One region of the Evansella sp. AB-rgal1 genome, then DNA from elsewhere that is predicted to be linked to it. Evidence: riboswitches for the same ligand, from Rfam matches in the RefSeq annotation. Region 1 holds a riboswitch; each other region holds the start of a gene.
What was found. Region 1 has a riboswitch for cyclic di-GMP ahead of ACERII_RS01170 (putative bifunctional diguanylate cyclase/phosphodiesterase). Riboswitches for the same ligand answer to the same signal wherever they lie in the genome.
Positions count from the first base shown of each region.

Region 2: linked by a shared signal. The riboswitch ahead of ACERII_RS21835 (methyl-accepting chemotaxis protein) and the one ahead of ACERII_RS01170 (putative bifunctional diguanylate cyclase/phosphodiesterase) in region 1 are both predicted to bind cyclic di-GMP.
Region 3: linked by a shared signal. The riboswitch ahead of ACERII_RS12480 (diguanylate cyclase domain-containing protein) and the one ahead of ACERII_RS01170 (putative bifunctional diguanylate cyclase/phosphodiesterase) in region 1 are both predicted to bind cyclic di-GMP.
Region 4: linked by a shared signal. The riboswitch ahead of ACERII_RS10290 (ABC transporter substrate-binding protein) and the one ahead of ACERII_RS01170 (putative bifunctional diguanylate cyclase/phosphodiesterase) in region 1 are both predicted to bind cyclic di-GMP.

Region 1 is NZ_JBGUAU010000001.1:209,039-217,207, reverse strand. It holds gene ACERII_RS01185 (HAD family hydrolase) at 1-383, shown strand, start outside; gene ACERII_RS01180 (KTSC domain-containing protein) at 579-794, opposite strand; gene ACERII_RS01175 (thioredoxin family protein) at 879-1,100, opposite strand; cyclic di-GMP riboswitch class II at 1,325-1,408, shown strand; gene ACERII_RS01170 (putative bifunctional diguanylate cyclase/phosphodiesterase) at 1,775-3,124, shown strand; gene ACERII_RS01165 (disulfide oxidoreductase) at 3,195-3,623, shown strand; gene ACERII_RS01160 (thioredoxin family protein) at 3,630-4,094, shown strand; gene ACERII_RS01155 (ATP-binding protein) at 4,102-5,430, opposite strand; gene ACERII_RS01150 (hypothetical protein) at 5,539-5,808, shown strand; gene iadA (beta-aspartyl-peptidase) at 5,942-7,108, shown strand; gene ACERII_RS01140 (class I SAM-dependent methyltransferase) at 7,261-7,977, opposite strand; gene ACERII_RS01135 (hypothetical protein) at 8,103-8,169, shown strand, end outside.
Region 2 is NZ_JBGUAU010000034.1:26,778-34,946, reverse strand. It holds gene ACERII_RS21845 (DUF2161 domain-containing phosphodiesterase) at 1-522, shown strand, start outside; gene ACERII_RS21840 (PTS sugar transporter) at 730-2,337, opposite strand; gene ACERII_RS21835 (methyl-accepting chemotaxis protein) at 2,817-4,865, opposite strand; cyclic di-GMP riboswitch class I at 5,104-5,224, opposite strand; gene ACERII_RS21830 (DUF6382 and FHA domain-containing protein) at 5,477-6,625, opposite strand; gene ACERII_RS21825 (Mbeg1-like protein) at 6,659-8,134, opposite strand; gene ACERII_RS21820 (hypothetical protein) at 8,138-8,169, opposite strand, start outside.
Region 3 is NZ_JBGUAU010000013.1:22,708-30,876, reverse strand. It holds gene ACERII_RS12490 (ABC transporter substrate-binding protein) at 1-414, opposite strand, end outside; gene ACERII_RS12485 (NUDIX hydrolase) at 924-1,442, opposite strand; gene ACERII_RS12480 (diguanylate cyclase domain-containing protein) at 1,570-3,072, opposite strand; cyclic di-GMP riboswitch class I at 3,266-3,347, opposite strand; gene ACERII_RS12475 (methyl-accepting chemotaxis protein) at 3,865-5,595, opposite strand; gene ACERII_RS12470 (hypothetical protein) at 6,964-7,104, opposite strand; gene ACERII_RS12465 (CBS domain-containing protein) at 7,122-7,874, opposite strand; gene ACERII_RS12460 (RyR domain-containing protein) at 7,977-8,169, opposite strand, start outside.
Region 4 is NZ_JBGUAU010000010.1:64,384-72,552, forward strand. It holds gene ACERII_RS10285 (diguanylate cyclase) at 1-1,163, opposite strand, end outside; gene ACERII_RS10290 (ABC transporter substrate-binding protein) at 1,156-2,250, opposite strand; cyclic di-GMP riboswitch class I at 2,499-2,581, opposite strand; gene ACERII_RS10295 (fumarylacetoacetate hydrolase family protein) at 2,811-3,590, opposite strand; gene ACERII_RS10300 (hypothetical protein) at 4,671-5,438, opposite strand; gene ACERII_RS10305 (ATP-binding cassette domain-containing protein) at 5,435-6,325, opposite strand; gene ACERII_RS10310 (GntR family transcriptional regulator) at 6,322-6,705, opposite strand; gene ACERII_RS10315 (VOC family protein) at 7,185-7,532, opposite strand.

The DNA of each region.
Region 1 (8,169 bases):
AACTTGATCCAATTCCTGGCTTATCACATTTCTTGAGGAAGTTAAAAGAAAAAGCAAATATTGTTTTATTAACAAATAGTGATAAAGAGGACGTTGGCCGTCTATTGACAGAATTAGATTTACAAGGCGTTTTTCATGAGATAGTTACTTCAGCACAAAAGCCGACTAAGACAACACTGTTATTTGAACAGCTAATAGAAAAATATGGTGTGGAACCAAAAGAAGTTGTATCAATTGGTGATAACTTTATTAACGAAATTGCTCCTGCATTATTGATGGACATGCGAGCGGTTTATATTGCTGAACATTCACATCAAGCACATCATGATAGTTTAGTTCAAGTAAAGCGAATTAGTGATTGGATTAATCAATTTTCATTATAGTCAGAAAAGGCGTATGAAGAGGTGTTCCTTCTTCATACACCTTTTTCAAAGTTTTTTTAATTGATGTCTAGCGCAAGGCGCCATCGGCTCGTGCAAATAACCTGCCCGATTAAAAGTAAAAAGCATTTATATCGTCCAGAATATTTGCTTTTCGCTGATAGGCGGGCGTCTTGCGCTTTTCTTATAAGACGATAGTTACGGTGTAATTGTTCTTGATGGAAACCTAGGTTCAATTCTTTCTTTGAAAAAATTTGTATAATCATTACTAGAAAGAAACCCTACGTAGTCCAACTTATACACCTCGTAATAAATAACATAATCTCCATTTTGGAAATGTACATGTAATTCTCTTGTTTCTTCATCATACTCGATCGTCTTTAAAATACCTGTATTCATTTCTGTTTTTTCCATAGTTACAACACCCTTCCAAAGACGATATAAAAAATAGGAACTAATACTAGTAAAGTACCCAATTTTCGTAAAAAGAAACAAATATCAAATGAAAAAATGTGTCATTTCCTGCTTCGATAACACTTTACCTGATGATACTACTTTATTATCGACGATTAGCGTTGGTGTATAAAATACACCAGCTACTGAAGTGGTGTGAAGAATCTGAACGTTTGCTGCAAGGCCAATATCATGAATGACTTCTAAGAGTCTCTTCTCCACTACTTTACCTTTAATATTCGGTTGTACATATAAGATAATCTCCACTTTCGCTCACCTCTGAAAAGAAGTCTGTCTCTTACCTTAATTATAATAATAATGTTCAAGGAATGATGAGAGCATTATGGCGAGGTTGTGAAAACATTGTTACTAAATGGTGGATTTTTCTTCTGGATCTAAATTATTCTTTTTTTTTATGGGAAGTATCGAGGAAAAACACTTGATAAAAAGCTATATTTGGTAATACAATTAATAATAGTAAAATCAAAAAAATTATAATAGGAAGCGAAGAATATATGTCTGCATATGGGCGCTTGGACATATAGGAGCTACTAGTGCAACCGACCTCTTTTACGAAAGTAGGTCGGTTTTATTTTATATAAAATGAGTGCTTACAAATTGTTTATTTTAAATACACTAGATAAGTTATCCACTTATAAGAATACGTATTTTCGAGGGGAGACATCCATGCAAGTGAGAAATTTGCACCATGGAGAATGAAAATACGTTATGAAGTATATTCGTATTAACTTTATATGCAATGAGCGAGGTCCACGATTTCCAGTGAGAAAGTAGAGCAGAGGCTTGCCAGCACCCCACAAGAAAGGCATGGACTGGAGCGAATGGAATACAAACCGACAAAGTGGTTAAAACTAGATAGTTTATCCACTCTTAATAACACGTATTTTCAGGGTAGTCAAACAAAAAAATGGAGGTTAGGCATGGAGACAAATAGTTTAGAGCATCATCAAGAAAATGGCAATACATCCACAATAGATCCTCTTACTGGCTTGCGCAACATAAAAGCATTTCAATCTGATTTGCAAATGGCAATTGCTGAAGATACCTTCGAAAAAAGCTTCCTATCAATTCTATTGGTAGACTTATATAAATTTAAGTATTATAACGATACCCTTGGTCGCAAAACTGGTGATAAAATTTTAAAGAAATTAGCTCAATCATTCTTGGAGTTAACAACAGAAGGTATTCAAGTATATCGATATAGCGGTGGAGAGTTTGCTATTATAATTTCAAATGTTAGTTCAGAGGATATTGTGACAGCAAAAGCTTATGAATTCCTTACTAAAGTTAAGACTCCGATGTTTGAAAAAGGGAAAGGACTAATGTTATCAGCAACGATCGGAATATCCCAATATCCTATTTTAGCTAAATCATATGATGAAATCCTATTTCAGGCAAATATAGCTAAGTACTACGAGGGAATAGATAAAGGGAAAGACGCTATTCATTGGTACGATTCTTCCATACATGAAAAAGATCAAGAAAAGATGGTTTTAGAAAAAAAGCTAATGGAAGCAGTAAAGAAAAATGAGTTCGAACTTTATTATCAGCCGCAAATAGAATTAAAAAGCCATCGAGTAGTTGGCGTCGAAGCACTTATCCGTTGGAATGATGGACATTTAGGTCCATTATCCCCAGGAGACTTTCTTCCCATTGCTGAAGAATTAGGTGTTATGAACGATATTGAAGATTGGGTACTACAGGAGGCTCTTCTCCAAGGGAAACTGTGGTACGAAGCTGGAAACATATTGAGGATAGGAATTAATATATCTGCACTCCAGTTGCAGCGAAGAAGTTTTGTAGAGCGTATTATTTACATGTTAAATGAAACGAAACTTCCCCCAGAACTAGTAGATATTGAAATAACAGAAAATAACCACCTTTATGATAAGATTGATTGTCTGGATAATCTTACAAGTCTACAGGAGTTAGGAATAACAATTTCTATCGATGATTTTGGTACAGGATATTCTTCGTTAAGTTATTTACAGCGTTTTTCATTTAATACTCTAAAAATAGATCAGTCTTTTATTAGAGATTTGCATACGAATAAAAATGATCAGCTAATTGTATCCTCTATCATTCAGTTAGCACATAATATGGATATGAAGGTAGTAGCGGAAGGGGTAGAAACTTCCGATTTGGTGAAGGATTTATACTCATTACATTGTGATGAAATTCAAGGATATCTGTATAGTGTTCCTCTTCCGGCAAATGAGATCATTCCTTATATTGAGAAAAACATCGTAAGTGACGTTCTCTGCTTGTAGTAGTATAATGGATATGCCTGAGAGTAATTGAATAATCTAAAGGCTCAATACTATTGAAAGTAGGATGGGAATGGTGGACAAGCAAAAAAAAATAGAAACGGGATTACTGATTGCGTGGGCAATTGCTCTGATTGCCACATTAGGATCTCTGTACTTTTCTGAAATCAGGATGTATATTCCATGTGAATTATGTTGGATTCAGCGAATTTTTATGTATCCATTAGCTATAACTTTAGCGATAGCATCAGTAAAAAAAGATTCTATCCAAGTAATATATACATTACCCTTAAGTTTAATTGGTATGGGATTTTCAGCGTATCATTATATGCTTGAAAAAATTCCGGCCCTAAGCACCAGGGCTGAGGCTTGTGGTATCATTCCTTGTAATTATGAGTATATAAATTGGTTCGGTTTTATCACAATACCTTTTTTAGCACTTATCGCATTCTCAGCAATATCTTTCATAATGATTTGGATTTTAAAAGTATCGAAGGAGTGACACATCATGAAAAAAGTAATTCTATTTGGAATTATCATTGTAACCATTTTTGCTGCACTAGGTGCTGTTACAGCTTATCAAAATAAACAACAAGCAGAAGGAAATCCTTTCGGAAAACGAACGAATCCTGCTACAGATAAACAATTAGATGATCCGAATTATCAAAATATCATTCTTCCAGAAGCATTAGATACAAAAATAGCAAGTGGTGAAGGTGTCACAGTTTATTTTTATAGTCCACTATGTGAATACTGTAATCTTGCTACACCTGTCCTCGTTCCAAAAGCAAATGAATTGAATGTGGATGTCTATTTATATAATGTATTAGAGTTTGAACAAGGCTGGAATGATTACGAGTTAACTGGTACCCCTACTTTGGTTCATTTTGAGAATGGAGTAGAAGCGGATAGACTCATTGGTTTTCACGAAGAAGATGCATTCGAACAATTTCTCCTGAATACAATTAATTAACATATATTTACTTAATCATAAAGTCTGTTCTGCTATTAAGTTCAGACTTTTTTTTGCGGTCTTCTTCCTCTATTGTTGATTCTTTAGATGGAAGTGTAATAATGAACTCGGTTCCATTCTTCCATTCGCTTTTAACAGTTATGGAACCTCCTAGATTTTTAATGATATTATAAGAAATTTTTAAACCTAACCCTGTTCCTTGTTCTTTTGTGGAAAAATAAGCTGTTCCAATTCGTGATATTTGCTCTTTTGTCATCCCTTGACCTGTATCTTTTATCACTACTTCGACAACATCATTACGACCATAAGCAGACAATAATAAAGTTCCGCCATTTTCCATTGCTTCAATACCGTTTTTAGCTAAATTTAAAATAACTTGTGTTAACTCCTTTTCGTTTCCAAATACAGAAAGATGAGAAGGAGCGTTCATTTCAACAAACACATTGTTCATTAGAGCATATGCTTGAATTGTGTGTCGTACTTTCTCTATAATATGATATATATTTACTTTCTTGAGTATTATCTTCTCTGGTTTAGATAATGATAAATAATCACTAATTATGGATTGGGCACGATCTAATTCTGAAATGGTTAGTAATAGATACTGCTTTTCCCGCTCAGTGAGATTGGAATGAGAGTGAATTAATTGAATAAATCCTCGAGCAACTGTCATAGGATTACGAACTTCGTGAGCAACAGATGCTGCAAGTTCGCTTACGAGACGAAGTTGTTCACTTTTTTCCAATTCTTTATTAAGTCGTTCTCCCATTCTAATCCTTTCAATCATCATATATACAAGAAGAGCTACTGGAATATTAAATATCAAAAAGCCAAGCATTACAAGAAAGGAATCTAATCTAGGAATTATTAAAAGGTTTGTTGGATAAGCTAGAACAAATAGGGATGGAAGAGTAAACATAATACAGATGGATCCATATTTTCTTGTAGTATTCCATTCATTTATGTAGTTAGAAATTAGTTTTGAACTTAAAACAAAATAGATACTGACAACAAAGCTGAATATTGTAATATGCAAATCAATAGAAGTGTATTTCAAGATGATGCTTAGAATAGTGAGTCCTAATCCAGTATAAAAACCACCATATAATGTTCCGAGTGCAATGGAAATATAGCGTAGGTCAAACATTATCTCTCCATATAAAGTAATAGGAAAGATTTGAGTTAGAAACATGACTGTAGCACAAACGAAAAAAAACACAATCTTTGTAAGATTTTTGTGAGTAGTTACCTTTTTACCACTCCATAAGGTAGTATATAAAAATATAGGGGTTAAAATAATAAAAATATTTAAAAGATAATGTAAAAATGGTTCCAAGAAAGTGTCCTCCAATTCTGTGTTGACTTTATTTTACGAATTGTAACGAGTAAAAACAATGTTAATTTTCTGAAAAAAATTGAACAATTTGCAAAGGGAGGTGAAAAAATGGATCGAGTTCTTAGATATACAGGTATTTTTGTCTTTATTGGATGGACTATTGCAATTCTTGTGAATTTTCCCATATATCAATATACGACAAAGCAAGCGACATTATTCCACCCAATTGTCGATGGAGTACTTTTTATGGCCATTATGCTCGTAATTTATTTTGTGATAATAAAACTATATAAAAACAAACAGTCATTTGCTTCAATTGGATTAGCGTTTTTAGGGGTTATTTCATTGGCAATGGCATTTTATTATTATATTGCATAAGGGGGATGACTCTTTCGCCCTTTGTTCTAACTACATAGGTAGGTAAATGTCTAGGTGACTAACAAGTGGATAACGCTTTTGGTCACCTTTTTATGTTATAGTTTTAATAAAAATGTAAAGGGATGAATTACTCTTGATGATCTTATTAAAAAATGGGGAAGTATATTCTCCAACGTATCTCGGGAAAAAAGATATTTTAATTGCTAATGGAGTAATTGGTGTGGTAGATGATTCTATATCTATAGGATTGTTGGGTACATATGTCAATGAGTATGATGTATCCGGAAAAGTAATCATTCCGGGTCTTATTGATGGTCATGTTCACATAACTGGAGGTGGTGGTGAGGGGAGTTTTAAAACAAGAACCCCAGAGCTAACTCTTTCCGAATGTATTAAAGGGGGAATAACCTCAGTAGTTGGTGTATTAGGTACAGATGGATCAGGAAGAACAATGACAAATTTAGTTGCAAAAGCAAAAGGTTTAACAGAAGAAGGTATCTCTTGTTACTGTACAAGTGGAAATTATCACCTTCCTGTTAAAACATTAACTGGGTCTATAGAAAATGATATTATGTTTATTCAAGAAATTATAGGAACAGGAGAAATTGCAATCTCTGACCATCGATCCTCTCAACCTACGAAAGAAGAGATTGCAAAGCTAGCAAGTGAATCAAGAATAGGTGGCTTATTATCTGGTAAAAGTGGCATTGTCATTGTGCACGTAGGAAGTGGACCAGCTAAACTAACAATTTTAGAAGATGTTATTAAAACAACAGATGTTCCAATGAAGCAATTTTTACCAACGCATATTAATAGAACGGAAGACCTTCTTGAGGCTGGAATTCATTATGCAAAAAAAGGAGGGTACATAGACTTTACAACGAGTAGTGTCCAAGGTGAAAGAAGAGATTTAAGAAGTAGTAGATGTTTGAAACGAGTATTAAACGAAGGTATTGATGTTCAGCAAGTAACGTTTACTTCTGATGGACAAGGTAGTTTACCTAAATTTGATGGAAGTGGTAATTTTATTGGTTTAGGAATTGGAAGTGTAACAAGTTTATTCTCTGAAGTGCGAAATGCTATCTTAGAGGAAGGTGTTCCAATGGAAGAAGCTCTGAAAGTTGTGACCTCTAATCCAGCCCACATTCTAAAGCTTCCTAAAAAGGGGAATATAATGGAAGGCATGGACGCAGATCTAGTAATGTTAGATCAAGAAACTTTAGAAATTGATAGTGTTCTAGCTAAGGGTAAATGGCTGATGGAAAAGAAGGAACTCGTTATAAAAGGTACGTTTGAATAAAGGGAAGGGTGGAAAAGACTTCACAATCTTAACACCCTCATTTTTATACTTTTTGCAGAATGTTTACCTTCACTAAAGATTATAGTATTAGAAAAACTAAGGCTTTCTCTATTAAGGACTAAGGACTTGGAGATAAACTCTATTTTTCTAATTTACTTACTAGGTTTTTTTTCACAAATAAAGTATGCATAATCAAAGAAAGCTAAATATTTTTCTGTAAACATTATATGTTTTTCTAATATTTCTACATGTTTTTTATCAAGATTAGGATCTATACAAAGTTCTGGATAGGAAAGATCTTCCTTATCGATGTTTTCTATATCATAGCTGTGTATGATATCTTTTACATAAAATCTACTATCAGATAATTCTTCGTTCCATTTTTCCTTTGTTAGAATTTCTTTAAATCCGTAAAAGTTTTTATATTGAACTAGATCTTCTGCACTTAATCCACCTAAGTATATAGGCTCAAGCATAAAGAGGGTTCCATCATCTTTCATTAATTTATTTATTTTTTTTAAACCTCTAGAGATGGAAGAAAAGGATAAAACTGATTCGGCAATTACGGTATCATACAAAATAGAAGTTTCATATGTTTGATAGTCACCTTCTATCCAAGTGATGGAAGGATTTTGGTTATGTCTTTTTCTTGCTTTTTCCAACATTTTTGAATGATTATCTAACGCTGTTACTTTGGCATCTGAAATTTTTGCTAGAAAACTTGATGTATCACCTAATCCACAACCAATTTCTAATATCTCTCCTTTTGTAATAGGGAATTTATGAAAAGCTGTTTCCGTCATTTTTTTCCCCCCAGGTCGAGCAATCGTAACTCCGTATGCTGCTAACATATCCATATAATTTCCCACGTTATGACTCCTCCTTTTAATGTACCATATGCATTCAAATGTTTTTTTGCTATATAGGACAAATATCCAATCGAAACTTTTATTTGTAAATAGACTATATGGAGAGACTAAAGGAGGTGCTTTGTATGTCACACCAATCACACTATTACGATCTCTGTTGTAAACATAGAGGCAAAGTTGTTAGAATTAAGG
Region 2 (8,169 bases), on a different contig from region 1:
CAACGGCTGTCTGAACATGTGTATATTGCTATTCCGAAACCGAAGAAACATAACCCACGCGCTAAAAAATGGAGAAACATTTGTCACCTACTTAAGAGATTAGAGTTAGGTCTCATCCTCGTTTCCTTTTCGGAAAAGCGAAAAAGAGTCGAAATAATTTTGGAACCAACTCCCTTTCACCGGCCAATTAGCATGGGGAAAGCCAAATACCTCAGACAAGCTATGATTAAAGAAATAAACGGACGAAGTGCAGATTATAATATTGGTGGCTCCAGTAGAAAACAGATTATGACTGCTTATCGAGAAAATTGCGTCCAGATTGCATGTTACTTAGAACAACATGGCGAATTAACACCGAAGGCTTTGTTACAAATGGGCACAGGAAACAAAACACAATCAATTCTAAGTAAAAATTACTACGGCTGGTTCATTCGTGTAAGAAGAGGCGTGTATCTGCTTAGTGAAAAAGGGAAACAAGAAATAAAAGAATTTCCAGAGCTTGTGGAGTATTATCGGAAGTAGCTTAAAAATCGAGAATTAAAATAACGGAACCTTTAACAACACTTCAATGACGAAGAGTTGTTTCCTTTTTTGCGGTAAATAGTAAAAATATCAAAAATACTATTTAATAAACCAAGAACCATTCTCACTAGGTAAGTAGCAAGAATGGTTCTTTTATTTACTTTCAATTGATGATAGCTGTATCTTCTTTTTATTATGTTTCTAGTATTACATTTGTTCGGCATCTTGTTTACTTAAAACAGCTGGTCCGGTATTTTTCGCATTGGCTTTTTTCGCTGCTTTATTAGCGACGAATGTAATAGTGAAAGACAGAATAAGCGCTGCTAACATCGCAATGATCATGCCAGTTGTATTATTCGATAAAAGAGGAGAAAAGAAAGTCGGTACATAGGCTGTACCACGGACATCTAACATTCCCACGAGCGCTCCTCCAACGCCAGCTGATAAAATAGCTCCACCAAAGACAACTTTGTTAGAAAACATAAATGGATACGCTGCTTCAACAAACGTTCCGAAGCCCATATTGATCGCAAATCCAGGGGCTGCCGCCGTTGCTTCTCCCTTATCCCTAGGTCCTACAATGTTTGCCAATGTGATACCCGCAGAAACCATGACAAGACCTACCATATCAACAGCACCTAAGAAACTAACACCTGTTCTCTCCATTTCTAGTAAAACAATAGGTAGAATCGCAGCATGATACACGCCCGCTAAGATAGCTGGCCAGATCAATAATCCAGCAATTAAACCTGCTAAAATAGGACTAAAAGCAATTGTAGATTCGATCGCCAATTTAACTAAGTCTCCCGCTTGCAGTGCAATAGGTGCAATAAGAAAGTAAACAATTACTCCAGAGAATAATCCAGCTAAACCACCAGCGACAATATTAACGGTAGTTGCCGGGAATCGCCATTGCACACACTTATGAAACAATAGTTGTACAAAAATACCTGCACCTATCCCACCGAGAATACCACCGATAATTCCGCCATTTACGGACAATACCCCTGCAATCACACCCGCTACGATGGATACTTCCTCTAACTCAGACACCTGTTTTGCCGCAATTACGGCTACTACCACAGGTAATGCTTGTATCATAACCTGAAAGACGTCATCTAACCCAGATAAACCTGGTATTTTACTTAAGGCCAGGATAATTGCCATTGCGATAAAACCTGGCAATGCGGACACCATGATCCCACGAATATTAATATTCCTAAATACGTTCACCGTTCCTTCTGACTTTGCCACCGACGAGCTTCCAATAATAGGTTTATATTTTATTCCCCAATGCTTACAAAGAGAGGAGATATATGTAATTGCCCTCGTTCTATTAGTCGTTCCAGTTGTTCCCGATGTGGATATGACATTTGCACCCTTTGCAGAAATAAGAGCCATGGAAGTTCCACCTGTACCAACGATCGGAATGTTCTTCTCGATTGCTGCAATAATAGCTTCCTTATTAGAACCCTCTGGATCAATACTCATCGTAACAAGTCCGTCTACTTCCCCTTCTCTAATTTTACTAGCAATTTCCTTGTCTAATTTACTTGCTTCTTCATTTACATCAGATAGTATTCCACTATAACTACGAACGAGCCCACCGTTTTCATCGATACTGTATATGGATGCTTTTGTTGAATCCTTTGCCCCATCCATGGACTCAGCTGCAGCGATGAATTGAATCTTAGAAATACTTATTTCAGCTACATCGCTTTGTGCAAAAATCTCATGAAGTAGCTTCTCAGGGGACTTCCCTCCTAAATTGTATAAGTTCCCACCACTACTACCAAGAATAGCAATTTTCTTCATACGATTACTCCCTTCTGTTATAAAAAACCATATAGTTTACTCCTAGAATCAAGGACCAAATGCGCTAAGCACTAACTCATGAATCGCCTCTCCTATCATGTATCAAGCGAATGAAGCCATTGTTCTCTTATTTTATTAAAACTAGGAACCTATCATCTACAAACTACTCTTATTCCTTTCCTAGTTACTCAACAATAAGAAAAAACTTCGCTCAGAAGATATAACTTGATTACCTCTTTGCAAAGCTCTCTATTACTTATGTGATCGATAGAAAAACTTAGGAGTCTATACTATTTTTGGAACTACACTTCACACTTCATTATATTAGTGCTTTACCATAATAAAATAATAATAACGCTTATCACTCTATATGTAAATGCAATGAATAGATTTTTCCTATAATAATAGCGAACAGAGCATATCTGTTCGCTACTAAACTTATCTATTGTTTTCTATTATCAATATTTTGAGATCATCCATTACCGATTTAGTTTAAAGTTCTCTACCAGCTCTTGTAATTCTTCTGCAAGCTTTGCCATTTCAATAGATGAGCTTGCAATCTCATTCGTTGATGCTAGCTGCTCTTGCACAGAAGCTGACACTTCTTGTGTTTTAGAAGCGGTATCTGTAGAAATGTTATTAATTTCATTCATGTTCGTTGTTATGTGTTCCATAGATGCTCTCATTTGCTCTGTAGCAGAAGATACTTCTTCTAGTTGTTTTGTCACATTTCGAACAGAACCACGTATATCTGTAAATGTTTGCTCTACTGACCTTATAGCTTCAATACCTTCTGCTGATGTTTCAGAAGTTGCAATCATGGAAGTTACTGTTTCTGCTGTTTCCACTTGAATGCTTTTAATGAGGTTGGAAATCTGTTGAGAAGATTGTTTGGACTGCTCTGCCAGTTTCCTTACCTCATCCGCAACAACAGCGAAGCCTCTTCCATGTTCTCCCGCTCTTGCAGCTTCAATGGCAGCATTGAGTGCTAATAAGTTGGTTTGGTCCGCAATTTGGGTGATTACTCCAACAATTTGTCCAATTTCTTGTGTTCGTTCTCCTAAATTCTCCATTTTTACGGCAACATCTTGAATTGCTTGATTCATTGCTTCAATTTCAGAAATAGATGATTTGATATGTAACGCACCTGAATTTGCTTTATCTGTTGTATCTGATGCAGCATCTGTAACATTTTGGGCACTTTGTGAGATAAGCGTTACACCTGTCGTTACTTCTTGAACCATCCCTGAGCTTGTAGAGGCATTTTGCGCCTGCGTTTCTGCTCCAAGCGCAACCGTTTGTATTGCTGCCGCAACTTGCTTACTAATTTCCGCTGACTGTTCCGATGTAGCAGAAAATTCCTCTGCAGAAGATGCCACTTTTTCCGAAGTTACTTGTATTTGTTCTACCATGTTTCTAAGGTTTGCAACCATAATCTGAAACGAGCTAGCTAGTTCTCCAACCTCATCCTTATTCGTAACTTTGATATCCGTTGTTGTTAAATCACCACCTGCAATATTTTTTGCAGCTGTAGAGAGAAGCTTGATAGGCTTAACAAAGGATCTTACAAATAGCACAACAGCAATACTAGTGATTACTAAACTTGCAACAATGACTAGAAGAATTCCATTAGCTAATTCCTTTATACTAGAAGTATATTGCTCTACCGGCATATAGGTTATGACGTAAAAACCAAAATCTTCATTTTTCTCAAAGGCTACAATATTCTCTACGCCATTTAACATAATGAATCCATTGCCTATACTTTCTTCTCCCATTTTTTCAAAAAAAGGTAGTAGATTCTCTTCCTCACTAAAGTTAAGATTCAGAGTAAATTCCTCTTCCTTAGAGGCAATAGTTAATCCACTTGGATCTATAATCATTGTGTGTATAGAATCATCGTCATTTCCTGTTACTAACTGCTCTGTTAATTTATTCACATCCAATGCAATGACGTAAACAGAGATTACTTCCCCTGCATTATTAAGAATAGAATCGGAAACAGCAATTACTGGCCTTCCAGTTATGGGAGAATACATATAATCACTTGCAGCAACTCCTGGATTCTCTAGCTGCTCATAATAATAAGCCTCATTCTCCCGATCAAAAACGTGTCCTACGGATGCTCCACCTACACCATCAACAAAGGCGCTTCCATCAAAAGAATAGAATACATTTTCATATAATCCATCTGCATTAGTCATTTTCTCTTCTAATCTATTTCTTATTCTAGTAAGCTCGCTTTGATCCACTTCATTTGTGTCTTCTAGATTGATAAAAAAGTTACGAACATAAAGATCCTCAACAACGGAATCAGCCAATGCGAATTGTGAAGCAAAAACAAGGTCAACTTGACTATTCTTCTCATTGGTAACATGTGATAGTGAGTTTATGACCTCTTCTTCTAATGCCTCAGAAGATTGATGGGTAGTATAAAACAAATTAACCAGCATAGGAACTACGATACATAGTAATGTGATGAATGTTATTTTCGTAAATAAACTATTTCTTATTGATATCTTCTTCATTTGTTCTTTTCTCCTTTTATAGTGATTTAATCACTTTTGTTGCGTTTCTTGTGGGGGCTACTTCATTTTTTTCCTAACAACTTAGATAGAAAAGCGGTTTACAACGAACATCTAGCTATATGCGTACTAAAACATGATAGCTTGTCGTTTTCGTAGACTTTCTCCCTTTAGTAAACTTCCTTATTTCAAAAGTATAAAAAACCCACCTCAAAAAAAGGTGGATGGGTATCCTCGCTTTTTTTGCAACCCGGCCATCGTAGCTTACACTAGTTATCAGTAGTCATTCCTTGATAACTAAATACGCCTTAGATCCGTGGCTTTGCGTCCTTACCTTTCGAGTAAGTATGCCTTTTTCAAAATAGGTATTTTGTCCTGGATCTAAATATACATTCGACAAAAAGAAATATCAATTTATATGCTTGGATGATAATAGATAAGACAGATGTTTATAAACAGAGAATGATGGAAAGACAGTAGAAAAAAAGAGAACAAGGTCAATTTGCACCCCTGCTCTCCTTTTCTTCATCTAAAGTAACAAAACAACTGTAGCATTATTATTCCTTAGTGTGTACACTTTCAAGTCACGAGCGCTTGCTACTCCCACACCATATTCAAAATATTCGAAACTCAAATTCTTCATTTGCCATCTTTATCTTATCTTCATGCTTCACTTTCATTCTTTCCATTGGCTGAAGCCTTACTCCATTGACATATGTGCCATTACGGGAATTGTTATCCTTAATAAAATAAACACCATCTGAAGAAAGGATTTTTGCATGCACTCGTCCTATCACTTTACTGGAGAGCGTGTAATCCGTATTGTTTGAGTCTCTTCCAATCGTAAACGTGCTTTTTGTAAGTATAATTTTTTCATTGGTAGAGAGGAGCAGAAGATGAGGTTTGTAAGCAACATCGTCCAGTGTCGTCGTTCCTTCTACCTCCTCCATTTCCAATGTACCAAGAACAGTAGTTCCTTTTGTATCCTCTGGCCCATCTTCTCCATCACTTCTCTGTAAAAAGAAGGAGGTAGATTGAACACTCTCGTTATGAGCCGAAAGGAGGTCTGAAGGAGTACTCGTTTTGCCTTCCTTCTTATCTTGTATCCTAGAGGAATAGGCATCTATGGAGTTATTAGTAGGACTATAAAAGTGTGCATTCCCCCCCATATCCAATACCGGAGAAATACTCCCAGTGGCTTCCTCTATACCACCCATTTCCATTAATTTTTCTTTTAAAGCAGATATATCACTTGTATCTGACTGAATCAAATAATTATGTAACTTGACGAAAAAGACAAGGTCATCCGTTTCTTCAAAGGGAAATTTCGAAAGTATCTTTCGGAAAAACTGCAACAGTGTGGTGGTTTCCAAGTCACTTGGTTGAAATGGTACATAAATAAAATACGGTTGATTATATTGGTCTAGATAAATATATCGCTCGTGTAAAACAAGCTTATTTAAGTCAACCTCATTCTCTTGAAAGTTTGTTATAAGCTTCAAAATAGGTAAGAAAGAGGTGACGATTTTCTCCTTCGTCAATCCTTCACCGAAATGTTTCTCAAGCGTAATCATATTCTCTAAATGATAACTAAACTCCCATCCGTTAGCTTGTTCAGCCAAAGCGAAGGGAACAAGTCCAGAAACACCTTCATCATGTGTGCTTAAAGACTCTAATTCTTCCCTTCGCAAAACTTCGCTTCTATTTAGCAATTTCACTAATTGTCCATCATTATTAGATGAGAAATCCAACCATTTAATCATGTTACCGACCCCTAAAATAATTAATCTATATATTTACATTTTAAGAGAATTAGCCTTATTAACTAAGTCTCTTTCATTCCGCTCCAGTAAAGCTGCCATGTTATTTAAATAGTTTATATTCAATTGTACTCTTCTATCCGAAGACATTACTAGATTGGACGTCATCCAAAGAACCCGATTTAAACCGAACACATCATTCACGTCTCCACGTAGCATATTCACTCCATGATTCAATTGATTAATCCTTTTTCTTATCGTTTGTAATCTAGCACTATAATAGGCGGTTCTTGGTAGGTTAACTTTCATATACGGCTCGATAGATATTCCTGGTCCGCTAAATATCCCCGAAACTACATCTTTCATCTTTCTAGCGCTAGACATCATATTATTAAAAAAGGATTTTGTACCATCAATGAGCTTTTTGGAAAATTGCCCAACTTTTTTTAGCCCACTAATATACGAATCTATTGTTCGTTTTGCTTCTTCCATTAACCCTTTTATTGTTGTTTCAACTATAACAAGTGCACCATTTACAATCGTATAAGTAAGGCTACCAACTAAATTCTTAAAGTTTTCCCCTGCTTGTTTCAAATCTCCTGTTATTATTGCACCGAGAGTTTCCATGCCTTTCATAGCTGTTTCCACAATAGGGTTAGCGATCCTTCTGGTTGGTGATGGCCCTTCTATCCACTCAGAAAATTCCCCACTCTCTTTAAATGTAACACTCACTAAACTATGAGGATAAATTGGATTGATATGATCCACCCAACTGTTTTTGCTTATCGTTACTGTCTTATCAACATAGGGAGCAAAGCCAAGAGCGGAGACAAAATCTCCCGTGTGTACAATAAACGTGTAATTGTCACTCATTAAGCTCTGTCGTTGCTCATTCGTTAAGTTTATCCAGTGAATCGGCTGCCCATTGACAACGTAGGCTTGCAAGGTGGGATCTTCAAGGTGATTGGTATAAACATGTGTTACTAGATTTCCCCCTTTAGAGTGCCCTAATAAAAGCTTCTCCCCATCAGCATGTGCCACATGTTTTTCATAAAAAGCATTTGCTTCCACCTGCTGCTGAATTTCTTTCCCAAACCCTGCTTCCACATTTGAATACCAATCTGTCCGCAAATGGTCCTTATCTGTAAGGTCTTCACTACCTCGATATAAAGCCGCTGCATTTCCATTTGCATCTTCAAAAGCATATCCAACAAATCCTGACGTTGATGCACCACTACTGTTATTTCCACTATTTGGATTATTGTTTTGGTAGCCTACTAATCTAATTTCTTGTAGGTTTGTACTGTTTTTCAGTATTTCTTCAATTTCTTTAATTTCTAACAAAACACCATCATCTTCTTCATCAGTATAATAGCGCCTTGCATCAGTAATAAATTGTTGAAGAGTTAACGACTTAACCCCCTGCCCCACATTCCTCATTGGATCAATATTGATATAAGACAGCCTTAGCAGTAAATAATGCTCTTCATCTGTTAAACTATTTAAAGGCATCGGCTATCTCTCCTCCATGCTTTCATACCAATCTG
Region 3 (8,169 bases), on a different contig from region 1:
GGTTTCTAGACCAACAATGTTAACACCTTCGAGGTCACCCTTTAAGTAATCATAAACTGGTTGTTGTACCCAAGATTCTACGACACCCACAGGAGTCACACCAAATGCAACGATAACATCCGTCGCTCCTTGATAAAGGGTAACAATTCTCTCTGGCGTGCCTTCAATTTCTGTTGTACCCATAGCATGCTCAATTACTCTCACGCCATCTGCCGCAGTTTCATGTTCCGTTTCTTGCTCTTGCTCTTGCTCTTCTGTACCTGACTCTTCCGTATTTTCAGTCTCACCATTATTCTCGTTTTGATCTAATTCGTTTTCCCCACACCCCGTTAAAAACAAAGTAAATGCAAGAAAGAACGCTAGTAAAGAAAAGGTGGTAACTTTCTTGTATGAATTCATCCTAGTTTTGATCATGAAATAATTCCTCCTACTAATCTAGTGGTTTTGTTTTAATTGATATTGATTATCAATATCAATTACTAGTATACGATGAGAAATAACGAATATCAACCCCTTTTTTTTAAAACCAGTGGGAAGCAGTGGGGAAGCAGTGGGGACGGTTCCCACTGCTTCCTGTTCTACAAATTTCGGGTTGTGGCACTTATAAACTTTCACTCGAAACGGTTTTTAAACCACTTTTATTTGCCATTTCACTCTCATTAACCGACGCTGTTATTCTGGTAGTGACATGCACCTGTACCCCAAAAACCCAGAAAATAAAAAAAAGCGCCCTCTCATCACCGAAATCCAAATGCTCTGGACGATTAAAATCGCTTTTTGCTTTTAATCGTCCAGGTTATTTGACACGATGTAATGGCGCCTGGAGCTAGACCATTTTCTAAGTCCAAAAATTTTAATTTTTATGCTTTCTGCTTACCTTTTCAAATAGGAAGCAGCGAGAACCGTCCCCGCTGCTTCCTACCCTAAGGAACACGTGGCCCCATATACTTCCTCATGTCGAACAGTAGATTTATCAGACTCTTATGATAGGGAATGAATATCCCCTCGTCTATCATCCTCATGATTTCATCCCTTGAAGCCCACTTAACTTGCTGTACTTCTTCCGGCTGTAAGGTTAGTTCCCCAATATCAATATCTTCCACAACAAGATAATAATCATCGAAGCCAACTTCGAAGTTAACAGTAAAGGACGGCCTTACTCCATGAAGATTAATTATATAACCTATCTCCTCCAAAACTTCCCGCTCAGCCGCTTGCTGGCTTGTATCTCCTGCAATGGCACTACCTCCTACCGTTAAATCCCACATATTAGACCATCCTTGTTTAAAAGGTTGCCGTTGTTGGATTAACATTTCACCCTTATTGTTAAAAATACAAACATGAACCACAAGGTGAAAGTCTCCCGCTTCAAAGGATTCTCCACGCACCATCGTTCTACCTGTAAGTTTTCTATCCTTATCGTATATATCCCAAATCTCCATTACTTTTCACCCTTTCATCGGAAAAATCTCGGTTATGCCTAACTCAAAGAACCGCACCATATACTCCCTTGCCACTTCTTTTGTTTCGCAAAACGAAGGAAGCAGCGAGAACCGTCCCCACTGCTTCCTACCTACACTGCTTCTCTACATACATCCTTTTATCGGCTACGCTATATAATTGGTCCATTGTTTGGCCATCGGTTGGATAGTGACTTACACCCATACTTGCTGATAGAGAGATTTCATGTTCACAAGAAAGCTCCAGAGGTTTTGCTAACTGCTGTTGAATGGCTTCGATAATCGTTTCTGTTTCCTCCACACCCACCAATAGTACAAATTCATCCCCGCCTAATCTTGCCGCATGGTGTTTATCTGATATAGCTTTCTGTAGAATAGAGGCAAAATGTTGAATGGCATAATCTCCCGTTTGATGACCGAACGTATCGTTTATCTTCTTTAATTTGTTTAAGTCTAGTAAAAGAAGGTTAAATTCATTTTCCCCCTTTAAAAGGTCGGTTATCTGTCTTTCAAAATCAGCCCTATTTGGCAAGTCAGTCAGAATATCATGGTAAGCCAAATACTGTACTCTCTCTTCTCTTGTTTTTGCTTCTGTAATATCTTTTAACATGACAAATACAAGTTTTTTTCCTTCTACTAAAATAAAATCGGAATCTATTAATACCGTTTTCCGTTCTCTTAATTTGTTGACGAAAGATAGTTCTAGGTTTGCAACTTTTATTTGTTCTTCGAAAACATTATTGTATCTAGCAGCAAATTTTTCCTTGTCTAATCCAGTTAAAAACGATATTATCGGCGATTGAACAACATTTTTACTTTCCACCCCAAGATATTTTGAGATTTGTGGACTGGCTTCAAGAACCATGCCATGTGCATCCATAATAAGAATTCCAGAAGGAGATTTTTGAAACAAGATATGATACCTTTTTTCATATGACGATAAATAATCAAATTTTGACATACTAAAAAAGACAGCGATTGCCCAGAAAATAGAACCATGTGGAATAAAAAAATGGAAGTAATTATCACTAGAATCTCCCATTAATAAGGAAACAATTAACATAAAGCTTGTCCAGAAAAAAAACGCCAAAATTCCTTTAAGCCACATTTTAGCAGCGTTATTCCCTTTATTCATTTCAATAATTGTTAAAAATATGATAATGATTAAGTACGAAAAATTAACTATCCATAACAGATATATGCCTGGTCCTGGAATAAACGTTGTATCTAGTGTACTCCCCTCTACATTAACCATCCATGAATCAATAGGAAAAGTCAGTAGCAAAATACTTCCTGGAAGGAATAAAAGTTTAAGGTATTTTGCGTTTTTTCTATTATAAACGCCTCCATTGAGAAACCAAAGATGTAGCGCTAATAATGCTCCGATGGTTATCGGTCCATTCACCCAGTATAAACTGAATTCGTGAAAATACAGTGGATAATTTACAAGTGAAGCAAATACACCGATAAACCACATAGAAGTGGACACATACAACAAGCTACATGTAATATGCCTAGCACTATGACGATTACGACTATAAATCATACCCGCCATATACAAAAATACACTTGCTGGAATCAAATACAATATGCAAAAAAATAAAAACTCCATTCCATTCACCTACCTTCTATGTAGCTCGGATAATCCACTATTCCATGTTTAGAAAACCACTCTGTCTTTGAGAAACACCGAAAATCAAAGTGAAAATATTGTAAATCAGTTGGTTATGCAACCAAGTAGTTTGATAAAATTGATATAAAACTTTTTCACACAAAAAAAACTGCCTTCTTCACAGCAGTTTAATAATTGCAACCCGGCTGTCATGCTGTGTGTTTAGACCCGTGGCTTTGCGTCCTATGCTTTCACACAGTTTGCCAAAACTATAATGTTTCTTTTAGTATAGTCCATTATCCCTAGAGAGAAAAGCACTTTCATAAATTTACCTACTGCGTTTGGGTAAAATGTTGCAACCCGGGGGACGGTTCCTGTGGCTCAATCAACCATACATATTGGCGTGACGAGTTCATCCCTTTCACGAAAGGAGCAGCACCCTTCTCTGTGAAGCCTCTCTATACAAAAGTGATCCCTCTAAGCGGACACTCTACTCCAGAATTTGCAGAACGTTTAACAACGAAAGCCCAAGTAGAGAAGCTCATCTTAACCCATTTACCACAATTCGGGAATCACCACGAACTTCTAAAATGGCCAAAATCGATTTTTCACGGGTCTGTGGAACTAGTCAAAGAAGGATTAATAGCCGAACTTAACTATAGAAGTTTGATAAAAAAGAGCAAGGAATTTCCCGCAGGACTCCTTGCTCAAAAATTTTCACTATAGAGGTGAACCTTCTAAACGATCGATAAAACCGAACAAACTTCTGGTGGTGACAGGTAGCAACATTCATCACTTAAAGCGTTGCATCATTTTTGCAAGACTAATAGATAAATCATTTAGCTTTATACCAATGTCATTTGTGTTTTTCAGTTGGGTTACTTGGTTTTCGCTTAAGGCAAGAATTTCTTCCGTACTTGCCGATGTTTCTTGAGAAACCGAAGATAGATTACCTAATGCATTTTCTAAAATTGGCAAGGATTGTACAACGCTATTCAACTCAGATTGAACTCCTTTTAATTGATTACTTACCTTCGATATATCTTGCAGCATCTCATCAAAGGAAACCTTTGAATCGTTTGCCAATCTTATATTTGCGTGTATTTGTTCATGCATTTGATCAAATTCCTGACTAGCGTTTGTAGTGATTGTTTCTAGTTTTTCAATAGATTGTGTGATTTCATCCGTTGCAGAAGATGATTGCTCTGCTAATTTACGCACTTCATGGGCAACTACTGCAAACCCTCTACCTGCATCGCCAGCTCTTGCAGCCTCAATAGTTGCATTTAAAGCTAACAGTTTTGTTTGCTCAGCTATGCCTTGAATTAAACCAACCAGCTTGTTTATTGATAGGGAATAATTTTTCACTTCCCTAACGTTACTTGATAAATGGTCAAAACCTACCTCGAATGTTTTAATCACTGAGATTAACTCGGTAATGTTCTCCTCTCCAGACTTGGCTGACTCTGTCATTTTATCGGAGCTAGTAAATACCTTCCCCATATTCGTCGTCATATTTCCCATGTTATTTTCCATATCTTTTAAAATGATGACACAACTTTCCGAGTTACTAGCAGTTTGTTCTGCCCCGTGCTTAACAATATCTATCGCATCAATTAAATCATTGTTAGATGCAAGACTATTCTCAGAGGAGATCCTCAATTCATTACCATTTCCCTCTAATTTTAAAGCGGTTCTTTTAAGCTCATCTAACACATTTCTCAGATGACCAATCATCGCGTTATAACTTTTATGTAAAGAAATAATCTCTGGCAATGTTGTATTAATCGATAGTGATTGATGTAAATTACCTTCTCTTACCTTCTGCATAGTGCTGCGTAAATCTGTTAGTGGCCTTGTGATTGTCCTCATAAACATACTAATTACGATAATAACCACTACGATACTAATTACTATTGCAGATAAAGTAAATAAAGCCATATTGTTAACTGGTTCCATATAAGTGTCACTCGGTATCAACATGACAAATAATCCATTAATTTCTCTCATTTGTTGAAAAACAATTGTGTAATTATCACTACTAAGTCGTTCATGAAATATTCCATTTTGTATATCGACTATTTTTTTAATCAGCTGGTCGCTTACATCAATATTTGCTTGTTCACTAACATTAAAAGGTTTTAACTCACTATTTTCTATGTAAAAAAAATCTGCGGAAATTCCTTCAGTAGCAAGTTTTTTTTGCTGAAATTGAACATTAAAATTAAGCTGTTGCATAAAATAATCATTGTCACTAACGTAAACAAATTTTAAGTTTTCCGCAATATGACCAATTAGTTCAGCTTCACTAAGTAAACGATTTTCCATCGTATTGATTGTCATATCTCTTGCTTTAAAATAAGAACTAAACCCAACTATTAGTAAAGATGTAACTAAAAGAGAGGTAAAAATAATAAACATCCTCGTACTTAAATTAACTTTTTTCATCAAATCTCTGAACAAACTTCTCTTATCACTCGCTTGTTTCTCTTTTAATAAAACATTTTTCTTCCTTATTTCCAAATTAGTCCCCCCAAGATAACTCACTATTCGACAATTTCATTATAGACGTTCTAAGTAAAGTTTCTGTAAAGGGAATGTATAGTCTATGTAAAGAGAACAAACAAATTTTCACGTATTTTCAGAATCTGTAAGGGGTAGGGGCAACCAAGAGGACGGTTCCCTTGGTTAAAATAATCGAAGTAGCAATCACCAACAACTTTCTTTTCGACAAATTTAGGGGGGTGGGGTGACGCCTAGCACCACCCCAGCTCGTACTTACCGTGTTTTACCACGCGCGTTCGATTTAGCTTTCCCTCTTTGTTGTTCATTTGGTATTTTACGATCTGGATTTGTAGGTTCGAAATTTGGTTTTCTACCTTGATGCTCAGACATGTAAACTCCTCCTATTTTCGGGTAACTTTTTCCTCAACATTAATTAAAATAACCACAAAGACATAAACTATGCATTGGGAAGCAACCGGAACGGTGTGCCCCCTTCTAATTGGCTGGTTAATCATGCAGTTTGAACCGTTTCATGCAGGCTTTCTTGCTAATCCCGACTGTCCAACTTCCATATATATGGATAATGATGCGGTAAACGGGTGGTATCTAACAATTTTTCAGTGAATACTAACATTTATGCGGTGGATACTAACAATTAGAAGAGAATTACTAACAATTTGTCGAATGGCGGCTGTCCACCCTCCCGCCCTCAACTGCTTATTCAAAATTCTATTCACATTCCCCGCCTCCTAATGCCAGGAATGAGGGCGGAGGATTTTGATTTTTGCTTTTTTCACTGAGTTTTGTTTATTTAAACTATTTTTCGTGTTATTTCCGGTGTGCCCCCTTCTAATTGGCTGGTTAATCATGCATTTTGAACCGTTTCAAGCAGGTTTTCTTGCTAAGCCCGACTGTCCAATTTCCATATATATGGATAATGTTCCGGTTAACGGGTGGTATCTAACAATTAACGGGTGGTATCTAACAATTTTTCAGTGAATACTAACATTTATGCGGTGGATACTAACAATTAGAAGAAAATTACTAACAATTTGTCGAATGGCGGCCGTACACCCCCCCCCGCCCTCAACTGCTTATTCAAAATTCTATTCACACCTTACAATTAAGCGAACGAATCTAACAAATAGGGGTCAAAATATTACATTTTGTCAAATGATGCAAAAATCACATCACCTACTCTTTCAAAAGCCTTTCCACTTCAATTAATCAAAAGCAAAAACAAAAAAAAGTCGAAGAAGTAAGTTTTCCCTACTCCCGCGACTTTGCTGTATCTTTCCTCATATTTGCCTTTTACTGTTAGTACTAGATTCAGGTCTTGATAGTTGTCTATTGCCAAAACATGCTTCCATTTGGTGGTATGCATGCTTATGAAAACCACCCATGCCAAAAGAAGCACTGAGAACCGTCCCCACTGCTTCCCCAATGCTTCAATGCTTCCCCTTCACTGCCGCACAAAGCTCCCACCGCTTCCTCCATGAAAAAGGAAGCAGCAAGAACCGTCCCCACCACTTCCCCACCGCTTCCTAAAACTGACTAGCCAAGGTTAATGTTGTGTGATCTATTCTAACTAAATCCCAAGAAGTCACAATGCCGATTGGCTTTTGGGTACGGATCCCTGTCTGAGTAATAAGAATTGCTTCTAGCTTTTCATTGCGATCAAAAGCACCTTCAAATACATCTTCTAAATCGTATATCGTACTACCTCTATGTAAAAATTGTACATTATGTTTCTTTTCACAAGATAAAATATCTTTCGCTTGTATGCCTTCTAACGATACCACATCACCATGCATGTTCATAGATATCCATTTGGCAATACCGCCTTCCGTTAACAAACCAACAAACGCAGACTCATCATCATAGATAGGAAACTGGGAAAACCCTGTTTTCTCAAGTTCTTTTAAAATATATGTAACAGGGATATCTGGTTTAAAACAGGTGACTGGTTGTGAAGCAATCGAAAGTGCCAAGGGAGGTTTCATAAGTAACCCTTCCACTCTTTCAATTTCTTTTACCGTATCTTCATGGGGATCCGCTATATAATGATCCTTATTAAACCGTTGATGAACAAGTGCGTTCCGCAGATGACCAAATTGTTTAAGTATATCGTAGTGCTGCCTAACTACATTATGACGATTACGACTTTTGTAAAGTGCCTCACTATAGGAGATATGATCCGTCGAACCTATCGTTAGTTCTCTCAATTTATTATGTATTCTGTTAAAAGCTGCTTCAAACCTTGCAACACGATCACTTTGTCCTATCATTGAGTGCATACTAACTACCCTTTCTATCCTAATATATAATTTGGTTTAACCCCTTGCTACCTAAATCAACAAAATAACGCATATTTCGGGTGGAGACAAGCACTACCACAACTATTTTTTCGGTGCCACAATTCTATACTCCAAAGCCATCAGTGTTTTCACTGTTTCTGTTACCGTTATTCTGTCGTATTCCTTTTCTTGATCCGTCAATTCATCGTAAGGCACTAGGCCCGGATGCTCCTTCCTCTCGTCATTACGTTCAGGCCCGTAAGACCAACCTTCTTTGATCCGCTGCACTGCCCAC
Region 4 (8,169 bases), on a different contig from region 1:
CTCTTAGAGTAATCTATTTCTTTCCTTTCCAATAAAACCATTCCAACGAAAGAATCGTGGAGGTAAATAGGAACAACCATCGTATAATTATTTTTTTGATCGCCTTGCTTGACGATGATAGGGTGAGAATCTTGTTTTAGTTGCTTGATATAAGTCTGTATTTTACTTTCACTTACTTCTTCTTCCATGCATTTTGCTTCACTTGAGATTATCCATTCTATATCACCATTTTTATACATCCATAAGCTTGCCCGGCAATAAGGAACAATTTGCTTCAAGTGCTCTAATATAAGACGTTGTACCTTAGATTCATCCAAGGTAGAACTGATCATGTACATTGCATGTCTTAATAATTCTGATATACGGCTTCTTTCTTTTTCAGAAGCATATTCAATCTGTAACTTATTTGCCCTTTCCTGTTCTTGCATTAAATCTCTAATTTTCGTAAGCATTTGGTTTAACGAATCCCCGAGCATACCGAATTCATCCTTCGATTGAATCGTTACTCTCGCATCCAAGTTCCCTTTGCGAACATCGGACATCGTTAATAATATCTTTTTCAATGGATTGGTAACCCAATAGGCAAGAATAGTAGCCAATAATAAAAGAGATACAGCAAAAAAGAAAACCCCCTGAAGTACCGAATACCAAAAAAGTTCATCCGTTTTTTCTGAAATATAGTCTTCAGGAACGGCAATAATTACTGCCCCACGTTCTACATTTACATCATTCAATACAGGCACTATTGCAGCGGAGTAACTTTTATTCCCCACCACTATATCAATTGGAGATTCGAGATTGTTCTCTAATGCTGTATCAAATATATCCCTATTAAATTCTACCTGAGGAATTTCTTTCGAGTTACTATGAAACAACAATTTCCCATTTCGATCAAAAACAAATGCATAGGAAACTTCAGGATATTTTTCAACCACTTCTTTACATATCTCCTCAAACTGAAATACATCATTAATATTTATCCCTAATGATAATATTCTTTCCAGTTGTTTTTTCACATCATGTCCGATAAGATACATTTCTCTTTCCATTGACTTACTGTACTCTTTACTGAAGAAAAAACCACTAACCAAATTATTTGATCCTATTGTAACTAACAGAATCGCAACGAGTACTAATAGTATCTTGTTTTTTAATTTATTCATCGATTGTTACCCATCCATAACTAGTAACAACCCTTGAACTTAATAATGTCTTACTTTTAATTTGAATACCTAAATCCTCTGCACGAGCTAAGCTAATTAATGGTTCTCCTTTCATAGAAGTACGAATAGGTAGACTATCGGGTCTTTTTCCATCCTCCAGTATTTGCCTAGCTAATAAACCAGCTTCTTTTCCTTGCTCATAACCTGAAACACTAACAACAGATAACGTACCATACGTTACCCTATCCTTCCAAAAACTAAAGTCTGGTAACTTGCTATTTTCTGCTGTCCATTCTAACACGTCTCGATAATGAACATTTTGACCATTACTATCCTCAAATGTAAATATTCCTAACAATGCAATCGCATCCACCTCTGATTGCAGTTCTATGATTCTCTCTTTATACGTTTCAAAAGAATTTATATAATCCCAAGATACAAATGATATATCTTCTATATTTTCAATAGCACTATCCATTCTCTTTCTAACAGGGCCCCACATTGGATCCTCGTCAAAAATAACAGCGATTTTCTCAACATCTGGTACGATTTCCTTCATCAGTCGCAGATTCTCAAGAAAATGTTCTCGCTCTAATACACCAGTTACGTTTGAAGCATTATCATATCCATAAACTGCCGGATCTTCGTTTACAGCTGTAAAAACAATCGGTAGATTAGTATTGGTATAATGCCTAGCCACATATTCTTGTGCGTCATCATCACCAGTAAATAATAAATCTGGTTGCCAAGATTCTATTAGTGCTATTGCTTCCTCTCCCTTTTGCTTCTTTTGTTCTTCTGTACTAAAGTTTTTCGTATCCATTTCAAAAACTTTGTACTCGATATCTATTCCTTCCAGAGCATCCTGAAATCCTTGGTATTGTGTTTCCGTCCATTCCCAAGGAGTATGATAACTCATCACATGAAGTATTTTGAAGCTTTTATTCTCCCCCTCCTCTGACCCACTCTCCATTTCCACAGTTACAGGAGTATATTCCTCGAAATCGTCCCTACACCCAGATACGATGATTATAAAAAAGATGAATAATACAAGGATAAAAATTCTATTTTCTATTACACGCATCATTTAAATTTCTCCTCCCATCGTGCCCTCTATTTTTGTAATGGCAACGGTTAATCTTAGTTGAATGTTGCTACAGATGGTCTTTATTAGAATATGTGAGTTTTATCAAAACCCTCGTAGCAATAAGTGTAGTCAAGATATCTTTTAAGCCAGTTATTGCCCTATTGAATGTGCAGCGAGTGAAGCCAAACCCAAACAAAAAAAGAAGCCGCTTTCAATAAATAGCCGCTTCTCACCCATAGCATGATGCGTTCGGCGATCCAGCCACCATAGTTTTACCCTTAGGCCTGTGATTTTGCGCCCCTGATTTTCATCAGGTTTGCCAGTTTCGTGCATATTTATCTAATTCCTAGTTATATTAATATTTTACTATAACTACAAGAATTTAAATAGAACTTTTTACCTATGTAACTGTAAAAAAATGATTATTTCCGGAAGCAGTGGGGACGGTTCCTACTGCTTCCTTCGGTTAGCGAAGTAATACAAAAAAGGAAGCTATTTAATATTAGCTCCCTTTTCAAAATATTTAGGTTACAAATTAACACTTTAATTCACTGTAATTTTTACTGAGTCTTTTTCTTTTCTGAAATAAATGTATTACGAAGCGTTCCAACCTCTTTTATTTCACATTCTATCGTATTACCAGCAGAGACAAATTCAGCCCCTAGAGGACTCCCCGTTAAAATGACATCTCCCTTTTTTAACGTCATTACACTAGAAAGATACGATATCATCTTTCGAATGGGAACAATCATTAACTCCGTTGCACTGTTTTGCTTTTCCACATTATTTAATCTTGCTTCCACTCTTACGTTAAATGGATCTAACTCTGTTTCTATAACAGGGCCTAATGGAGTAAACGTATCAAATGACTTCCCTATTATCCAGTGTCCGTCTTCACGGAAAAATTGAGGTGCTGTAACATCATTCCCCACGGTATATCCAAATACATAGTCTAAAACATCTTCTTCGGCAACATTCTTTGTATCTTTTCCAATGACAACAGCCAGCTCAGATTCGAATTTAACCTCGTCAATAGAATGAGGGATCACAATTTCATCTTCAGGACCGATTACGGAAGATGTAGGTTTAAAGAAAAAAACTGGGATTTCAGGTAGTGTCGCTGGTATTTCTTCTACTTTAGATACATAATTTGCTCCGATACCAATAATTTTATTTGGCACTAGTGGTGATAGTTGCTTAACCTCTTGTAACGAGTATGTTTCACCTGTAAATTCCCACGCTTCAAACATATCACCTGATATCTCTTTGATAACATTATTTTCAATTTCAATAACACCTTGAAGAACACTTGAACCATTGCTAAATCTAGTAAACTTCATCTCAGTTTCATCTCCTAAAATTAGAATCTTACATTATAATACTACTATATCATCAATCCCCCCTTCTTTAGTTACACTTTCTTCATGATTATTCAAAAAAGGAGTGGGTTCTCAAGTTTCCTTAAAGGAACGAAATAAGGGAACATACCTATTGGTACTCCTCAAAGGAGCGGTTAAAGGCAACACTTGTCTACAGCACCATACTTTTTTATCCACTGGGGCCATTCACTTCATTCCTGTTGTATGGAACACCAATACTAATTAATCAAAAAGCATGCTATAGCAAAAATACTAAGAATAGTTACTATTGTTTTACTTACTCTGAACGTTTTATCCTTTCCACTTTTTCGATCGAGTTGATATATGTAATTAATGATTAAATTTAACCCAATGAAAGGTAGAATATTTCCTCGGAAATTATCTACAATTGTCAAAAGTTTAATAAGATTAGTTGAATTTATGATGATCCCTCCCCAGCCAAATACCATATTAATAGATGCGACCTTATCACTATGTAATCTCAGCATGTTCCTGATTTATCTATTAGTTTCTCCCAGACCTCGATGGTGAGGGAAAGGTAGACTAACAATGATGACAAAAAAAAGGAAGCAGTGGGGACGGTTCTCTTGCTTCCGGCGGTCATTAAAGTGTTTCCTCTAGAATCGTTAATATAGTATGAACTATATTAACAGAATAACGTCCTTCTGATTCACCAAGTAATTCTGGACAAAGAACTCTCCCTTCGGTGGAGCAAGAAAACAATGGGTACTAGGCAACATAGTAAAAGCATATGTCTCTTTTTATTTTCAATTACTACCACCCTACCAAATATTGTATAGTTCACTATATAATATCACATTATTATCTAGAGGTTGTATTTTTATGGAATTGATTCCTAAAAAAGGTGACTGGCGCCTAATGCATAAATGCTTTAGGTGACAGCCACCTTTTTCTACGATGCTTTCTCACAACACTCTACTTTTTTCATGAAGGACTTTTAATTCATCTTCTATTCATTTAGTCGTTTTTCTAATGGAGCGAGGTCCTTTGATAGATTCACGGTTCCCCCCTGTGTTCCAATCATTCAATCTTTATGGGGACTCGTTTCGTTAATCTACGAATGACCCACAGACCTACCACCAGCAGCACAACTGTTGTAACCATCGCAAAAGGAAGCGATAGATCAGGTAGAGGAATCTGAATAAATCCAAAGAATTGCAATGAACTGCCCCTTTCCCAACCCATATCCGTCAGACCAACATATATTATCGCAGAAATAATCGAAATTGCTCCGCCAATACCACCATACCGATAAAATCCGATACTAATAAGCCAGCCGGCCACAAAGTACGCAAGCCCTGATAAACTATATCCTACAAACGGCACCAACCAAACTGATTCCGTACCTAAAACATCACCATGACTCGTATTCGGCACGTAGGTCGTAACCATTCCAACAAGAAGGAGGACACCTTGTAAGACACTAGCTATCGCCATTATACCAATCACTACCCCACCAGCTCCAACAACCGTTCCTATAAAATAATCCTTTCTCGTAATCCCATTCCCAACGTAATAACCTAGAAATGCAAAGCACGACAAGATTCCAATTACCAACATGAATATTTTCGTTGGCTGAAAAATAAACGCAAGGAAATGAATATGATCCACATCCGTCACAAACCTAGGAATAACGAGAGAGACCACAAAGACAATCCCGACGAACCATATAGCCCACTTCATTTGCGTAAAAAACAAATCACTAGATACCTTAACCGCAGTAGAGGCGTCCTTAAGAAAACCTACTTCCCGACCAGACCCACGATTCACACCACTTATACCACTCATACCTTATCCTCCTCGCCTGTTAAGTGTATAAACAATTCCTGAAGAGAAACTGGCCCCACATCTAAACCGAGTTTCGCCGCTTCCAACTGAGTTTCATCGCTTAATTCGCCGTATACCATCACTGATTTTGTATCTCCAAGCTGCTGAGTTTTCAATTTCTTAACCCCAGTTCCCATACTTGCTACAAACGAATCGACGGACGTAGACGCCCCAATAACCGATGCACCACGACTAATAAACGCGTCATACTGTTCATCAATTAGCAACTGACCATCGTGAAGCAACAAAACATGATCAAACAAATACTCCATCTCCGATACCAAATGGGTTGATAGAATCATCGTCCTTGGATGTCGTGCCTGCTCCTCAATCACTTCCTGGTAAAACAACTCCCGTGTCGGGGCATCCATCGCTAAATATACCTCATCCAAAATCGTCACTGGTGTCCTACTTGCCAACCCCAATATCGAGTTCAACGCCGACTGCTTCCCACTAGAAAGTGTCGATATCGCCTTATCCAAAGGAACCTTAAAACGCCTCGCCAACTCTTCCGCATATTCCCGATCAAAGAAAGGACGATACCTCTCCGCAAACTCCAAATAACCCTTTACCTTTTCATCTTCGTCACTATAATCGGTATCATAGACAAAACCTACATGTGGCATCACCATCCTATTTTCAAACGGATCCTCCCCACCGATTAAAAGCTCTCCAGATGACGGATCCCGATAGGATGCTAACAACGACAACAAACTCGTTTTCCCTGCTCCGTTTCGTCCTAGTAGTCCGTACGTTTTCCCATGCTCAAGTGTAAACGAAATATCCTTCAACACATCGGTATCTTTCAACTTCACCCCTACATTTTTCGCCTCAACATTCAGTCTCATGATAACCGCTCTCCTTTCAACCGTTTGATAATGTCCGTAATTTCTCGCTCCGACAAACCAAGTTTCTCCGCCTCCTGAATCATCGGCACAACAAACTCATCCTCAAACACATACTTTCGGCTCTCCACTAGCATTTCTCTCGCACCCTCTGCAACGAACATCCCAACACCCCGCTTCTTATAAATAATCTCCTCATCTACCAACAAATTAATTCCTTTTGAAACCGTAATATGATTCACCTTATAAAATTGAACCATCTGTGTCGTTGAAGGAATTTGATCATGCTCCTTTAACTGACCCTTTACAATCTGATCCTCAATCCATTCCTTAATTTGCATGAAGATCGGCTTCTTGTCATGAAACGGATGAACCAACGACATCACCACCTCTATACACATATAGTTATATATATAAGCATATAACCTTTCAGGAATTTGTCAAGCCAAAAAGGAAGCATTGGGGACGGTTCCCCTGCTTCCTTCGTATAACGAAATATTAGAAAAAAATGCCTTATCTCCAAGTCCTTAATGGCGAAGCCTTAGTTTCCCTTATACTTTAGGCGGCGCTTAGTTAAGTTAAATTTTCTTAAAAGTATAAAAAAGGTACCTACCTCCGAGTACGATTATGCTTTCGCTGTACTCGAGTGCAGGTACCTACAACTTTTTCTTTTAATTCTCATAAAATCTTATCCCGAAAATCAATATTACTGGCCATAGTTCCCCCTACCTTTTTAACTTTATTATTTCACAGAAGGGTTCTACTTTGGAGAAACAGTCAAATCGGTTTCATCCTATAAATAGAAAACCTTCCAGATGGAGCGATATTCCTACACTACACGAGTGTTAATCTCTGTACTTAGTTATTCACACATCATCAAAACATTTCCATCTGGATCCTTAAAATTGAACCAATGACCATTCTCAATACTTGTTGTTAATTGTACATTTTTTTGTTTCATATATTCATAAGCACGATTGATATTATCTGTATAGAACTGAAATGCAGGAACTTTATATATGTTTTCTGGTGCGTAAATTTTACTATCTAGTACGATGTTAGGTCCCTCTAAAGGTAGGACATATATGTGGTCAAAATAAATGTCTCCCTCAGTAGATAATCCTAAAAGGTCACAATACCAATCACGGGCGCTTTTAATATTACTTACAGGAATGAAAACTCCACCTAGTTTATTAGTTATCGAACTCATACTGTTTCCCCCTATATATAGTATCCGTTATACATTCTACATACGTTGGAATATTACCTTCCCACCAAGTGGAACGATTCGTTTATTGTTGTATTCAGAGAACCGATAGGTTATTTAACCTCAAGTGAAGAACAATCTGAATCCATTTGTCTGCAGCACAGCTTTCATAGTTATCGAGGAACCGACCTCACCTTCAGCAATACATTGATTAAGTAATTAATTGTTATCTTAAAAAAAACTTAAACGAGGCTGAGACAAAAGTGTTTTCAGCAAAGAGAAATCCGAACGAAATGATTCTTGATGTACTATTCGCTACAGAAATATACTTCGCTTTCTGCGGGCGGCTTGTGAACCGCCAAGCGCTTAAGCACTCATGGGGTCTCACCCTTGCCTTTAGATCCCGTCGGAGTCTTCGGATATTTCCTCCGCTAAGGTTACCTATCGTTCGTCTTTTCAATGTTACACTTTCGTTATGTCCCAGCCTCGTTTAAGAAAAAAACGAGAAACTGCACAAAGGTAACCTAATTGCCCTAAACAACATATCAAATCTTCCAGCAACAAATTTCATTATCGGAATATAACTTTGTGTGAATAGTCGCGATTATTCTAATTTTAAAAAATCATTAGAAAATTATGA